One region of the Bacillus sp. CIS52 genome, then DNA from elsewhere that is predicted to be linked to it. Evidence: riboswitches for the same ligand, from Rfam matches in the RefSeq annotation. Region 1 holds a riboswitch; the other holds the start of a gene.
What was found. A riboswitch is a leader RNA that binds a small molecule or an ion and turns the genes downstream of it on or off. The one in region 1 is predicted to bind S-adenosylmethionine.
Positions count from the first base shown of each region.

Region 1 (7,776 bases):
AGCCCCGCCTTGCCTCCGAACAGCACGGCTACTTCCGTTTCCGGGTCAAGCGTCACCCCGTACTCCCTTTCATAAAATTCAGCCGCAGCTTTTTTGAAGCTGTAAGCGCCCCGGAATGATGAGTATTTATGATTTTCCGGCTTTTCGACGGCGCGCTTCATTTCTTCAACGATATGCTGAGGTGTCGGCTGATCGGGATTCCCCTGTCCTAAATTGATGATGTCTTTGCCTTCTTTCAGCTTTTGATTGACCTTTTGCACCAAAGATGCAAAAAATTGTTCCGGCAGCTGTTTGAGTACATCTGAGACTTCAAAGTTCATATTTTCACCTTCTAAAAATGTCTTGAAATGATAGTCCATCATCATATATGGTTAAATAAAAAAAGTAAAGAGAAACTTGAGGTGTATAAAAAATGAAATGGACCGTTTCCTGTTTGCAATTTGATATTTCATACGGAAATCCTTCAGAAAACTTCAAAAAAGCAGAATCTTTGATTGAGCAAGAAAGCCGCCATGCTGATGTCATCGTGCTTCCTGAGCTGTGGACGACCGGCTATGATCTCACACGGCTTGACCAGCTGGCGGATGAAAACGGCGAAGTTTCGGCACAATGGCTTAAAAAAACGGCCAAAGCATACAACGTACACCTCGTTGCCGGATCTTTTGCAGTCAAAGAAGGCGAAAATGTCTATAACACTATGTACACCGCCGATAACAGCGGAAAGATCGTGAAGCGCTATCAGAAAGCCCATCTGTTTCAGCTGATGGATGAACATCTGTATCTGACAGCAGGAAACAGTGATGGTTCCTTTGAGCTTGACGGTGTCAAGTGCGCCGGGCTGATCTGCTATGATATCCGGTTCCCCGAATGGATCAGAAAGCATACGTCCCAAGGAGCGAATGTCCTGTTTATCTCTGCGGAATGGCCTCTGCCCCGCCTCGATCATTGGCGGAGTCTGCTTGTCGCCAGAGCCATTGAAAACCAATGTTTTGTCGCAGCCTCTAACTGCACGGGGTCAAATCCCGATAATGAATTTGCCGGCCACAGCCTGATTATTGACCCGTGGGGCCGGATTTTAGCCGAAGGAGATCGGACGGAAGGCGCAGTCCGGGCGGAAATCGATGTTTCAGAAAGCGCGTCCGTACGCGAGACCATCCCGGTTTTCAAAGATTTGCGGCATGATTTATATTAATTTTCAAAAAAACGTTGACAAGAATATTCGGCACCTGCTAATATTTTCATCAACTGATTAATCCGAATTGTGATACAAATCAATATATTTTTCTCTTATCGAGAGTTGGGCGAGGGATTGGCCTTTTGACCCCAACAGCAACCGACCGTAATTCCATTGTGAAATGGGGCGCGTACATTTTGCGCCGAGACGATTGTCTCATAGGGCACGGTGCTAATTCCATCAGATGTTATCTGAGAGATAAGAGGCGGACTGCACTGTTTCGGCCTCCTTCTCTTTCAGAGAAGGAGGCTTTTTTTCGGGCGTATTCTCCGTCACGATCTCTTACTGCCACTACATAATTGGAGGGTAAATCCATGTCTGCAACTAAAACAAGTCTTTATGAACAATTAACGGAAAGCTCCGCCGCAGCGTTAGCTGTGAAGCTCGGCTTATTTCAAAGCAAAAGCACTCTCACATGCCGTGAAATCGGCGACGGCAATTTAAATTACGTCTTTCACGTTTTCGATAAAGAAAACAAAAAGGGACTGATTATCAAACAGGCGATTCCTTACGCGAAAATCGTCGGGGAAAGCTGGCCGCTTACGATTGACCGGGCGAGAATCGAAAGCAGCGCCCTCATCCGCCAGGGCGAACACGTGCCCCATCTCGTTCCGGCCGTTTACTATTCCGATACTGAAATGGCGGTCACGGTAATGGAAGACCTTTCGCATCTGAAGATCTCAAGAAAAGGACTGATTGAAGGAAAACATTATCCGAATTTATCAGCTCATATCGGTGAATTTCTGGGAAAAACGCTCTTTTACTCATCCGATTATGCGCTTGATGCGAAAGTAAAACAGCAGCTCGCAAAGCAGTTTACAAATCCCGAACTTTGCAATATTACAGAAAGGCTTGTGTTTACAGAACCGTTTCTCGACCATGAAACAAACGATTTTGAAGAGGAGCTGCGCCCATTCGCAGAAAAAATTTGGAACAATTCCCGCCTGAAAGAAGGCGCTGATGAATTGAAAGCCGTCTTTCTGAATTCCGCGGAAACATTGGTTCACGGCGATCTGCATACGGGAAGCATCTTCGCCGATGAACATGAAACAAAGGTCATTGATCCCGAGTTTGCTTTCTTCGGACCGATCGGCTTTGACATCGGCCAATTTATTGCAAATCTGCTGTTAAACGCCCTCAGCCGGGACGGTGACGACAGACAGCCGTTATATGACCACACCGCCGCCGTATGGGACACATTTGTAAAAACATTCAGTGAAGCATGGGAGAAAGACTGCCTGCCTTCCTGCAGACACCTGCTGGAAAATACACTGAAAAACGCGTTTGAGGAAGCAGTCGGTTTTGCGGGATGCGAACTGATCCGGCGCACGATCGGGCTCGCCCATGTGGCTGACTTGGATGAAATCACTCCGTTTGATAAACGAATTGAACGGAAGAAGCTGGCGCTTGAAATCGGCGCCTATTATATCGAAAACAGAAAAGAACTAAAGCATATCACTGAGGTTCTGGATCAATTTAAGCTCCGTGTAAAGGAATGATGCAGCATGACAAATGAATTTGCCATCCCCCGTTCCGTGGAATGGAAAGAAACACACATCCGCATTTTAAATCAGCAAAAGCTCCCTGATGTCACTGAGTATGCGGATCTTGAAACAAAGGAAGATGTATTCGACGCGATTGTCACACTGAAAGTAAGGGGCGCTCCGGCCATCGGTATAACTGCGGCGTTCGGACTCGCGCTTGCCGCCAAATCGTTTGAAACACGCGATCTTTCTGATTTCCGCCGTCAGCTGGCCGATGTCAAAGCATATTTAAACAGCTCAAGACCGACTGCCGTCAATCTCGCTTGGGCGCTTGACAGACTGACGGATTCCATCAGGAATGCAATCTCAATCAATGAAGCGAAGACAACGCTCGTTCATGAAGCCATTCAAATTCAGGTTGAAGATGAAGAAACATGCCGGATGATCGGCCAAAATGCGCTGCACCTTTTTAAAAAAGGCGACCAGATCATGACCATCTGCAATGCGGGTTCAATTGCCACAAGCCGGTACGGTACGGCGCTTGCTCCCTTTTACTTAGCGAAACAAAAAGACCTCGGCCTTCATATTTACGCATGTGAAACAAGGCCCGTTCTCCAAGGATCGCGGCTGACGGCGTGGGAGCTGATGCAGGGCGGGATTGATGTCACGCTCATTACTGACAGCATGGCCGCCCATACAATGAAGGAAAAACATATTTCAGCAGTCATTGTCGGCGCTGACAGAATTGCTAAAAACGGAGATACAGCCAACAAAATCGGAACGTACGGCCTCGCGATCTTGGCAAACGCCTTTCAGATTCCGTTTTTTGTGGCCGCACCGCTTTCGACATTTGACTTGCAGATTGAAAACGGCGATCAGATTCCGATTGAAGAAAGAGATCCGGATGAGGTCAGACAAATCTCCGGCATACGCACCGCTCCCGAAGATGTGCCGGTCTTCAATCCGGCCTTTGACATCACACCGGGCAGCCTGATTTCAGGCATTATCACCGAGAAAGGAATTGTGACGGGTTCTTACACGGAAGAAATTGAACAATTATTCGCAGACTGCCAGCTGAGCTGAAAAACCGCTGATGATGTTGCCTCAGGCAATGTCAGCGGTTTTTTTGTCTGCATAATGTCAGCACTTCATCTTTTTGGGCGGCTGAAATCAGATGCATTTTAAAAAACAGCTCTGCATAACCGGCTATCTTTTGCGGACGGCTCATTTTCATCAGGCTTCGTCCTCCTTTTTCATCAGACCAACTTTTTTCACTTAATAAAATGATATGTCGGGCGTGAAAAAACGGAACGTGCCATATGCTTTATTTTTCTTTATAGGATATTTGTTCGATGTTCAGCAGCGCCGCTTTCACATCCGTCTTCGTGCCTGCGTATCCCGTTAAGGCGCTGTTTTTGCCGATTACCCGATGGCACGGGACAAAAATCGGCAGCCGGTTGCGTTTATTGGCCTGTCCGATGGCGCGCACCGCTTTCGGCTTGCCGATAGCTTCAGCTACATCGCCATAGCTTCGTGATTCACCGTAAGGAATCATCGTCAGCGCGTTCCATACCTTTTCCTGAAAGAGTGTGCCTTGTTGTTTCAGAGGCAGAGAGAAATGCTTTCTCTCTCCGGAAAAATATGATGTCAGCTGCTGTTTCGCCTCCGACAGCACATCGGTTTCGCAAAATTTCACGCCGGGCGTATCTTTCCGCCACTCCTCAAAATCTTCCCCGGTGAGAAACAGGCCGGTAATAAAGCCCTCTTCCTCCGTCAGACTGACCGTTCCAAACGGTGCTTTCACACTTGTAAAGCAGATCATTCGCCGCTCCTTCTTTCTTCGGTATTCTGCCGGATCGGAAGCGTCAAATGAAAAACCGTTCCCTTCCCTTCTTCACTTTCCACATGAATGCGGCCCTGATGCTCTTCGATGATTTTATAACTGACCATGAGACCGAGGCCCGTCCCCCTGTCTTTTGTCGTGTAGAATGGCTCGCCCAAACGTTTTAATTTGTCTTCAGAAATGCCTGTTCCTTCATCTTGAAGGGATATCAGAATGTGGTCTTTATCAGAAGGCTGGATGGTCACGTAGATATTGCCGCCGCCCGGCATGACTTCAATGGCGTTTTTTAAAATATTGATAAACACCTGTTTTAATTGATTCGGCTCACAATAAATCGGCGGGATGTTCCCGGTCTGGTTCAAATGGATCTGCACATTGACAAGATTGGCTTGGGCATTCAAAAGATCAGCCGTGTCTTTCATAATCTGCGTCACGTCTTTTTCTTCATATAATATTGCCTGAGGTTTCGCTAAAATTAAAAATTCGGTTATGATAGACTCGATGCGTTTTAATTCTGAGGTAATAACGTTAAAGTACAGGGAATATTCGCCTTCAATGCTTCCTTGCAGAAGCTGAATGAACCCTTTCAGCGCAGTCATCGGATTTCTGATTTCGTGGGCGATGCCGGCCGCCAGCTCCCCTACGACGTGAAGAGTGTCGGATTTCCGCAGCCTCTCCTCAAGCTCTTTGGCCTCGGTGACATCTTTAAAGATGGCCAGGTTCATATTTTGAATGATATTCCTTTTGAAGGAAAATTCCAATTTGCGGCTGTCACTGCTGCTTAACAGGAAGGGGATTTCATTATCCATTCCTTCCAAATCGATCTTTTTGGCGGGTACACCCGCGTTTTCAATTTCAAATTTAGAAAGAATATCCGGAACGGTATGCGCTCTCAGCTCATCATCGGGCATGCCGAGTATACGGCTTGCGAGAGGATTCGCGTCAATTATGCGGAATTGGTTGTCAAACAAGACTTTTCCATCCATTGAGCCGTTGAATACTTTTCTGAACTTCAGCTCGCTTTCCCGCAATTCTTTTTCCATCCGCTTACGATCGCTGACATTTCTTAAAATGGTTAAATGCTGACCTTCGAGTATGGTTCGTTTTGATGTGAACTCAAGCTCTTTGTATTGGCCGTTTGCCATTTGAAACAGCATCTCTTCCCGGATTTCCCCGTATTTTTCATATTTCTTCTTAATCTGCTTGTATTTTTTCTGCGGATCAACGATAAACGTACATAAATTCGTCTCCACCAGCTTATCCATCGGCAGCTCGAAAATGCGGCACGCCGACTCGTTTGCTTTGGCGATTTTTCCGTCATCAGACCAAATGACAATCGCGTCCATGGCGTTTTCAAAGATTTCGCGGAAGCGCTCTTCGCTTTTAAAAAGTTTCAATTCCATCGACCGTTTCTCCGTTATGTCTCTCATAATAGACATGTAAAACCCGCTGATTAAGTTGGACGTAATCGTAAACTCAAACAGCTTCTCCTCGCCCGACCGAAGCTTGACCGGCAGTTCTCCTTTGGCGTTTCCTTTTCTCCGGAGGGTGTCCCAGATTTCTTTCAGGTGCTTTTTGTTTTCTCCATCGGTAAAATGGCGGAGCGACAGATGGGACAGTTCATTCTGGCCGATCTCAAAGCTTTTGCAAAAAGAGAGGTTCGCATCAATAAAACCGCCGTCCTTATCAAACAGCACGATGCCGTCGACAGCTCTGTCAAACAAATCTTTGAACAGCTGCTCGTTCATGGAGAATTCACGCTCTAAGATTTTTTTAGAGGAGATATCCCTCATTACCACAAAAAAATAATCCTCCCCAATTCCGTCTCTGGCGAGGAATTCAATGTATTTCGTCGCGCCGCTGTCAAGCTTAATCGGCACCTCTTTCCACAGATAGCCCTTTTTCAAAAATTTTTTCACGGCCTTATTCAGTTCTTCCTGAGGCACGGAATATAAAAAGTCCAGAACGGAGCGGTTCATGAGGCTCTCTGCCTCAATCTGCATCATCCGGGCCGCGGCCTCGTTCGCCTGGACGATTTTCATTTCCTTATGGCATATAAAAATGGCATCAAGCGTGTTATTCATAATCACATGATACCGGTTCAAATCACTCTTCAGGCGGTCATTTTCCTCCTTCAGCCGCTTCAGCTGCTCTTTCAGCGACTCCTTTGTCTGCAAATCCAGAGTTTCAGCCATTCAGTACACTCCTTCTTCAAAAACCTATCCTTCAATATTTCTACAAAATACCTCATCTTCCTTCATTCGCCCTATACATTTCAGAAAATTTCAATGATATGACAAGTTAGAGTCTTTTTCTACGATCCTTACCTCCCCGTTACATCATCCTAACAATCCCTTTTTTCCTCCTTCAATTTTTTGTTTTTTATTTTAAAATGAACATCATCAGGAAATAATCATGCAGTGGATGATTTTTGAAGAGAAGGTGATGCTATGACAAAATCGCGAGACAGTTATTTTGACAACGCCAAGTTTATCTTGATTTTTCTGGTGGTGTTCGGCCATATCCTCCGGTCATTTATTAACGGAAATGAGTTTATGCTCCATCTCTACAAATTCATTTATACTTTTCATATGCCGGCCTTTATTCTGGTTTCCGGCTACTTCGCAAAAAACTTTAAGCGGAAAGGTTATGTAAAAAAGCTGGCTGTGAAGCTGATTATTCCGTACCTGATTTTTCAGGGCATCTACTCGGTTTTTTACTATTTGATTCAGGATGAAAGCATGACGAGCGTCAATCCGATTGATCCGCAGTGGTCTCTCTGGTTTTTAGTCAGCTTATTCTTTTGGAATCTGCTGCTGTATCCCTTTACGAAGCTGCCGAAAATGTGGGCGCTTGGGGCAAGCTGCGGGCTTGCCGTCATGATCGGGTATCTCGATTTTGTCAGCAGCACGCTGAGTCTTTCACGGACGTTTGTCTTTCTTCCGATGTTCCTCGTCGGGTTTTATTTGAAAAAACAGCACTTTGATTTACTTCGGGCCAAAAGGGGCAGGCAGATTGCCGCGGGCGTACTGGGCATTGTTTTCCTCTTATGCTGGTGCATTGATTTTGATTACTCGTGGCTGTTCGGATCGGAGCCTTATTCTACATTCGGCACAGTGACGCTTTTGAGCGGTCTGTCGCGGATCGGCTGGTATGTATTGGCCTTTGCCGCCACCTTCAGCTTTTTGGCGCTCGTTCCGCAAAAGCGCTATTTC
Region 1 covers NZ_JBIUFR010000001.1:613,937-621,712, forward strand. The annotation lists gene ACH32G_RS02535 (aminotransferase class I/II-fold pyridoxal phosphate-dependent enzyme) at 1-320, opposite strand, end outside; gene ACH32G_RS02540 (carbon-nitrogen family hydrolase) at 413-1,192, shown strand; SAM riboswitch class I at 1,285-1,439, shown strand; gene mtnK (S-methyl-5-thioribose kinase) at 1,549-2,733, shown strand; gene mtnA (S-methyl-5-thioribose-1-phosphate isomerase) at 2,740-3,801, shown strand; gene ACH32G_RS02555 (methylated-DNA--[protein]-cysteine S-methyltransferase) at 4,043-4,540, opposite strand; gene ACH32G_RS02560 (PAS domain S-box protein) at 4,537-6,756, opposite strand; gene ACH32G_RS02565 (acyltransferase family protein) at 7,012-7,776, shown strand, end outside.

Region 2 (7,776 bases), on a different contig from region 1:
CTTCCGTATTCGATTTGCTGTCCCCATATGGTTCGATTACCGGTTTTTGCAGCTGAATAAAATGATGCCAGTAAGACGTGTAAAAATCCGTGTTTTCAAAGGCGGATGAAGCAGGGAGCACGATATCCGCATATTTGGCGGTTTCTGTTAAAAACAGATCGTGAACGACTGTAAATAAATCTTCCCGCTGCAGACCTTTTCTGACTTTATTCGCTTCCGGGGCAACTACCGCGGGATTGGTTCCGTAAATAAACAAGGAGCGTACGGGCGGTGTTGTTTCTAAAAGAACGCTTCCGAGTCTGTTCATATTAAATGATCTTGGCTTCCTGCCATAAAGCAGATCAGGCCGCTGGAGCGCTTGTCTGTTATAGTTTAATATCGCGCTGTTGTGCTTGATTGCGCCTCCCCCGGTGCGGAGCCACTGTCCTGTCACAGCCGGAAGGCAGGCGACGGTGCGGACGATCATTCCGCCATTGTCATGGTGCTGAATGCCGTTTCCGATCCTGATAAGGGAAGGGGAGGTTTCGCCGTACATTCTCGCAAGGCGTCTGATATCGTCTGCTTTAACGCCTGTTATAACAGAAACCGTTTCAGGATCATACTGTTTGACATGCGCTTTTAATTCTTCACTGCCTTCGGTGTATTCTGTGAGAAATGCTTCATCGTGAAGGTTCTCGGCAAATAAAACATGCATGATACCGAGAGCGAGTGCGGCATCTGTGCCGGGGCGAATGGGAATAAACCAATCGGCAAGCCGGCCTGTTTGGTTCTTATGTACATCGATAACGACAATTTTAGCTCCTTTTTTCCGGGCTTTTTGAGCAATCATGACCTGATGCATATTCGTGCTGACGGCATTGATTCCCCAGAAAATAAAGAGCTTTGCATGTATGGTCTCTTCCGGGTCAGTACCTGCGCCTTCTCCCATTGTATAGTTGTAGCCCTCCGATCCGGCTTTGCTGCAGATCGTCCGTTCGAGCTGGCTCGCCCCGAGTCGGTGGAAAAAACGGCGGTCCATTCCCTCTGCCGCCAGTTTTCCCATATTGCCGTAAAAGCTGTACGGGAGAATGCTTTCCGCTCCTTCTTCGGCAATAAGCTCTTTCCAGCGCGCACTGATCGTATTGATTGCTTCGTCCCATGAAATAGGCGCAAACACGGCTTCACCTTTTTCGCCGATCCGTTTTAACGGGACGGTTAAACGTTTTTCATCATAAATGCGCTCAGCCATGTGCCGGACTTTGTTGCAAATATTCCCTGAGGTGACCGGGTGATCCGGGTCTCCCTGAATGTTAACGATTTTTCCGTCTTTTTTTGTCACAAGTAAGCCGCATTGATCGGGACAGTCCAGTGAGCACACCGACTTAAAGACGCCGTTTGGCTGTTTTGCAGCAGAATTCATAGCCCATTTCTCCTCTTTTTTTATATTGTAAGCATTATAACATTTCGAAATAGATCGTCAATTCAGAAAAAAAGTGTTGACATCACGGAAAGACTTATCTATGATGAGTTTATTCTTTTTAAAAGCCTGACAATTTCATCATTTTATTTTCTATCAAGAGAGGTGGAGGGACTGGCCCTATGAAACCTCGGCAACATTTATTGTGCCAATTCCAGCAAGCGTATGCTTGAAAGATAGGAAAGAATGGTCTATACATATTTGTGCGCTTCAAGCGGATAAAGACGGTATATGAATCTCTTTCCTTCTTCGGGGAAAGAGATTTTTTTGTGAAAAAATTTATGTGAAAAGGATGTTTTGCACCATGACGGTTTTAATTACCGCACCATATCACGACGAGGGGCTGAAGGAGCTGACAGATCTGTTCGGCCGGACTGTACACCTGCCGTGGAAGAAGCACGGCAGGGCCTATCGGGAAGATGAATTAATCCGGATGATTCAAGAGACAAACGCGTCGGGGCTTATTACCGAACTTGATGAGGTATCTGAGCGAGTGATTGATATATTGCCTGATTCCGCTTTTATCGGCGTCTGCAGAGGGATGCCGTCTAATGTGGATATCGCGGCGGCGACTAAAAGAAAAATTCCTGTCTTCTATACACCGGCCCGCAATGCCCAGGCTGTTGCTGAAATGTTTATCGGAAATGTCATTTCATTTTTGCGCCACACGTATTCTTCCCATCGGTGGCTGAAGGACGGGAAGTGGAATGGTGATTATTTGCAGGCTTACATCAAATTCAGGGGAAATGAGCTGACGGGGAAAACAGTCGGCCTTATCGGTTTCGGAGCTGTAGGACAGAGAATCGCCCGGCTGTTGTCGGCTTTTGACTGCAAGGTGCTGTACTATGACCCCTTTGTCAATCATGAGAACCGGGAGTATGAAAAAACGACGATTGAACGGGTATTTTCCGAAAGTGATATTGTCTCCGTTCATTTGCCGCGCACCGAAGAAACCATCGGCCTAATCGGCGCCCGGCACTTTCAATTGATGAAGCAAGAAGCTGTTTTTGTCAATACATCAAGAGCGGCGGTTACAGACGGAAAAGAGCTGCTGCGGGTGCTGAAAGAACGGCGGATTAAAGGAGCGATCCTTGACGTGTTTTATCACGAACCGCCTGAATCTTCTGATTATGAATTGATCTCACTGCCGAATGTGTTTGCGACTCCCCATTTAGCGGGCGCAACATTTGAGGTGGAGGATCATCATGTGAGGATTTTAAATGAGGCGCTTTTCAAATGGAAAAAAGATCAGCTCTGCTCAATACGTGAACTTTATAACAAAAGAGAACTTGAGATGGAAGGATAGAAAAAGGAGGAGGCTGTAATGGCTGAACAAAAAGGCTACCTTGTATTTGACATCGGGACAGGGAATGCGCGAGTCGCGGTTGTGACTGCCAGCGGCGACGTGACCGCACTGGAAAGGGAAGACATTGAATATGTGACGGATCCGCTTTATCCGGACGGCCGTTATTTCTCGCCGGAAAGATTATGGGCGCAAATCAGCGCTATGGCAAAAAAGGCTATTGCTAAAAGCCCTCATATTACATTAATCGGAATCACCTCAACAAGCCAGAGGCAGGGAATTGTTCTGATTAATAAAGATAAAAAGGCGTTTCTCGGTCTGCCCAACATTGATAATAGAGGGCGCGAATGGGAGGGAGAGATCGAGTTAAAAGAAGAAGTGCATCAGCGCGCCGGACGCCTTCCGAGCGCTTTATTTTCCGCCATGAAACTTGTCGGGTTAAAAAAAAGACAGCCGTCATTATGGAAAGAAGTGAAGTACATCACAAGCATCAGTGACTGGGTGACATTTGAGCTGAGCGGAATTTTAAGCTATGAACCGTCACAGGCCGCTGAAACACTGCTGTTTGACGTAAGGAAAAAGGCGTGGTCAGAGAAATTATGCAGCATCTTCGGGGTGCCTTCTGCCATTCTTCCTTCACTCGTCCGATCTGGGACGGTTGTCGGAATGTTAACGTTTAAAAAAGCGGCTGTTCTCGGTCTTTCTGAAAGAGTGCCTGTGATTGCAGGCGGAGGAGACACACAGCTTGCCATTAAAAGTGCAGATGCAAAGCCGGGAGATATCGTCATCGTATCCGGTACGACGACGCCGATTACAAAGATAACAGCGGAGCCCGGAACCGAAAGTTTAGAGAATGCATGGCTGAATTGCCATACAGAAGAAGGTCAATGGCTTCTTGAAACTAATCCGGGTGTAACAGGACTCAATTATCAAAAATTAAAATCCATTTTTTATCCGAATGAATCCTACGGCGTCATGGAACGGGAAATCGCCAGTCTGCCGAAACATGATCAAGCTTGTGTTTCTGCGTTAGGCTCCTATTTATCGCCTGAGAAAAACGCACTCGCAAAAGGCGGATTTATTTTTGATGCCCCGCTGTCCCAAAGTTTAAGCCGAGCGCATTTTGTCAAAGCCGCTCTGATGGAAATCGCTTTTTCAATCAAATGGAACTATGAGGCGTTAACAGAAGTGACTTCCTTTTCCCAAAATGTGAAGGTGTGCGGCGGGGGTTTCCAAAGTGCTGCGTTGACACAGTTTCTTGCTAACCTTCTGCAAAAGAAGATTTATAAGAGAGAAGGCTTCAGCCAGGCATCCGTAATGGGGGCGGCGATGATCTGCAACGAAGCTCTCGGTGTGAAAGAAGAACTTTCGAACCGCACAAAGCTAATTGAACCCGAATCGGATCAGACGGATCTCTTCCTATATGAAGAATGGAAACATACGCAAAAATTATTTGCGCATTTTCAGCCCAGCGGTGAAAGCCTGACTTGGGGATGAGATGACAACATGAAAGATTGCTGAGGAGGAACAAAAATGCTTAATAAAATAGGAATTCCGAAACAGCTTGCCTGGGGATTTTTAGGGGTCGTGCTGTTTATGATGGGGGACGGCCTTGAACAAGGCTGGCTCAGCCCGTTTTTAGTTGAAAACGGCTTGACGGTACAGCAATCAGCATCCTTGTTTACGGTTTACGGTATTTCTCTCGCAATAGCGTCTTGGTTTTCAGGCGTCTGCCTCGAAGCCTTCGGCGCAAAGCGGACGATGTTTATGGGGCTGTTATTTTACGTTATCGGAACAGCCGCGTTTATCGCATACGGATTTGAAAATCTTAATTTGCCGGTAATGTATGTCACGTATTTTATTAAAGGGCTGGGCTATCCGCTGTTTGCCTATTCTTTTTTGACATGGGTGATTTACCGGTCGCCGAAAAACAAGCTCAGTACGGCGGTCGGCTGGTTCTGGATTGCATATTGCTGCGGGATGTTTGTATTCGGAGCCTGGTATTCTAGCTGGGCCATCAAATCTTTCGGCTATTTGAATACGCTGTGGAGTTCAATTTTCTGGGTATGCCTCGGCGCGTTTTTTGCTTTGATTTTAAATAGGGACCGCTTTGAAAAGAAAAAAGCAAGTAAACAGGAAAAGGTGCAGGAATTAATGAAAGGAATCACCATCCTTGCTGAAAATCCGCGTGTGCTTTCAGGGGGGATTGTTCGGATCATCAACAGTATCGGAACATACGGATTTCCGGTATTTCTCCCAATGCATATGGCGCAGCACGGCATTTCTACAAATGTATGGCTGCAGATTTGGGGCACGATCTTTCTCGGCAATATCGTCTTTAACTTAATCTTCGGTGCAGTCGGCGATGCGTTCGGCTGGAAAAAGACTGTCATGTGGTTCGGAGGAGCGGGCTGCGGCATTTTTACCCTTTTATTATATTATGCTCCTGTTGTATCACATGGGAACTTGCTTTTCGTCAGCATTGTCGGCTTTATTTGGGGAGGGCTTCTGGCCGGATTCGTTCCGATCGGAGCTATCGTGCCGACGGCGGCCGGCAGCGATAAAGGTGCTGCCATGTCTGTGTTAAATCTGGCCGCGGGCCTGTCGGCATTTGTCGGCCCCGCGCTTGCCTGGGCGTTTATCGGGCTTGTCGGCGCACAAGGCGTAGTATGGATTTTCGCGGCGCTCTATTTCGCAAGTGCAATCCTGACAAATCAAATCAAAATACCTGAAGAAAAAACGGCAAAACACGATAAATCATTGCCTGAATATGCTTCTTAACAGAAACGCCCCGAAGGCTCGGGGCGTTTTTTACAGCTTCTGAAGAAACTCGGCAAAGCGCTGAATTTGTTCACGTAACGATTGTTTGTTTTCGTGAAATTGTTTGAAACGATGTCCGTTTGCGCCGGACGGATGCGGGAAGCCTTCCAAAATGACCGCATGATTCATCCTCCCGTTCTTCTTCAGCATGCGGCAGGCGGATTCTGCTGCTTTTCCGAGAGGGACGAGCAGAATGTCCTTTTTCATCATTTCTATTTCGTCCGGAAAATATTTCAGCGCATAACGGCTGAGAAGAGCTGACCTGCTGATTAGCGGCTGATGTCCCGTATAGTTTTTCTGTTTATAAAAAACAGGGTGTTTGATAACGGATGTCGTATGAAGCAGCTCCCGTTTTGAACCAAATAAACAGGATAAATTCTCAACTCGGAGCGCGGCCGGCAGACCGCATTCATTAAGCATTTCGATCATGTGCTGCCTCATGGAACCGGAAAGCCCGGCCGCTTTTTTTGTCTCATATGCTACCACCTCAAGAGATTCGCCGTTTTTTAAAAGCTGTGCCGCTGCTTTGTAAGCCCGCTGCATCTGAAAAAAACCGGGTGTAATTCCGGAGATGACAACTGCAGCATGAGGGTTGATATACTCATTATGAGGCGAATAATACATATCCAGATCTCCGTCCTTCGCTAAATGGAACTCCGGAGTCAGCAAATCCAATTTTGTAAATTCTCCCGAAGATGATAATGCTTTAAGCTGGCGCAAAAAATGTGCAAGCCGCTCACGATTGCAAATCATATTATGCCTCCTTGAACCCGCTCATTCTCTTAGTGTCAGCAAAAACGGCGGATGACATGCAGGCTCATAAATCGCTTTTACCGGCGTTCCAGAGCATCTTCAGGACATGAGGTGTTCCTTTTGCTTCAGCAGCCGTCGTTTGCACGGCTGTTTTTTTAGTGAGAAAGTCTTCCTGCAGTTCTTTCTGCTTTTGTGATAACCGACGGGTTTCTGTTTTGATTTCTTCAACGGACGTCTGCATGGACGCTGCCGTGACGTTAATCTTCTTTATATCAGGCGCTGTGTTCCTTTTAAAACGCACGGCTGATACGGCTAAATAAACCAAGGCGGCAGCCGCAACGGCAGCACTGATATACAAAATGATAATCATCTGCTTTTCACTCCTTTTTTTCAGTTGATACCCTTTATAGAGATTGATGAATCATTTTATTTGCTAATTGTTTTTTTTCTGCTTATAATGTGAAATCGTACATAAGGACATTCAGAAAGGGTGAAAGACGTGGAAAATATACAGAACAAAACGGCTCTTATCACGGGTGCGGGCAGAGGAATCGGCCGCGCCGCCGCTATTGCTTTAGCGAAAGAAGGAGTCAATATCGGTTTAATCGGCCGCACTGAAGCAAATGTGAAAAAGGTTGCAGAAGAAGTGGAAGCTCTTGGTGTAAAGGCATCATTCGCTTCTGCGGATGTGAAAAGTCAAAAAGAGGTCGAACAAGCCGTCGCTTCTATTAAAGAAGATCTCGGTGAGATTGACATCCTGATAAACAATGCCGGAATCAGCAAATTCGGCGGATTTTTAGATCTTACGCCAGAAGAGTGGGAAGACATCATTCAAGTTAATGTAATGGGTGTGTACCATGTGACACGCGCCGTTCTTCCTGAAATGATTGAGAGAAAATCAGGAGATATCATTAATATTTCCTCTACGGCCGGCCAAAGAGGCGCCGCGGCGACAAGTGCGTACAGCGCTTCGAAATTTGCCGTTCTCGGTTTGACTGAATCTCTCATGCAGGAAGTGAGAAAACACAATATCCGTGTCAGCGCAATGACTCCGAGCACGGTTGCCAGCGATATGTCAATTGAATTAAATCTGACAGACGGCAATCCGGAAAAAGTCATGCAGCCTGAGGATCTTGCAGAATATATGGTTGCTCAATTGAAATTACATCCGCGCATTTTCATCAAAACTGCCGGTTTATGGTCAACCAATCCTTAAAAAACGGGATCTGTCTTTTTAGACAGGTCTTTTTTTTTCCTAAAACTGAATGAGCAGATATAAAGGATTTATGCGAAAAAAGGAATGAAACAGAAACCGATATCAGTTATAATTAAACTAAATAAACTATGTACCAAATGTTCAATTATATTTTTTCCCGCCGCTCTAAAAAACAAATAAATACAAATTAAACTGTCCGCACAATAAAAGGGGAAACGGAATATAAAG
Region 2 covers NZ_JBIUFR010000003.1:293,742-301,517, forward strand. The annotation lists gene ACH32G_RS14440 (molybdopterin oxidoreductase family protein) at 1-1,399, opposite strand, end outside; SAM riboswitch class I at 1,547-1,639, shown strand; gene ACH32G_RS14445 (2-hydroxyacid dehydrogenase) at 1,761-2,762, shown strand; gene ACH32G_RS14450 (FGGY-family carbohydrate kinase) at 2,781-4,256, shown strand; gene ACH32G_RS14455 (RbtT/DalT/CsbX family MFS transporter) at 4,293-5,540, shown strand; gene ACH32G_RS14460 (hypothetical protein) at 5,571-6,332, opposite strand; gene ACH32G_RS14465 (DUF948 domain-containing protein) at 6,397-6,702, opposite strand; gene ACH32G_RS14470 (3-ketoacyl-ACP reductase) at 6,832-7,548, shown strand.
Region 2: it holds a riboswitch for S-adenosylmethionine, as region 1 does, so the genes downstream of both, ACH32G_RS14445 (2-hydroxyacid dehydrogenase) here and mtnK (S-methyl-5-thioribose kinase) in region 1, are expected to answer to the same signal.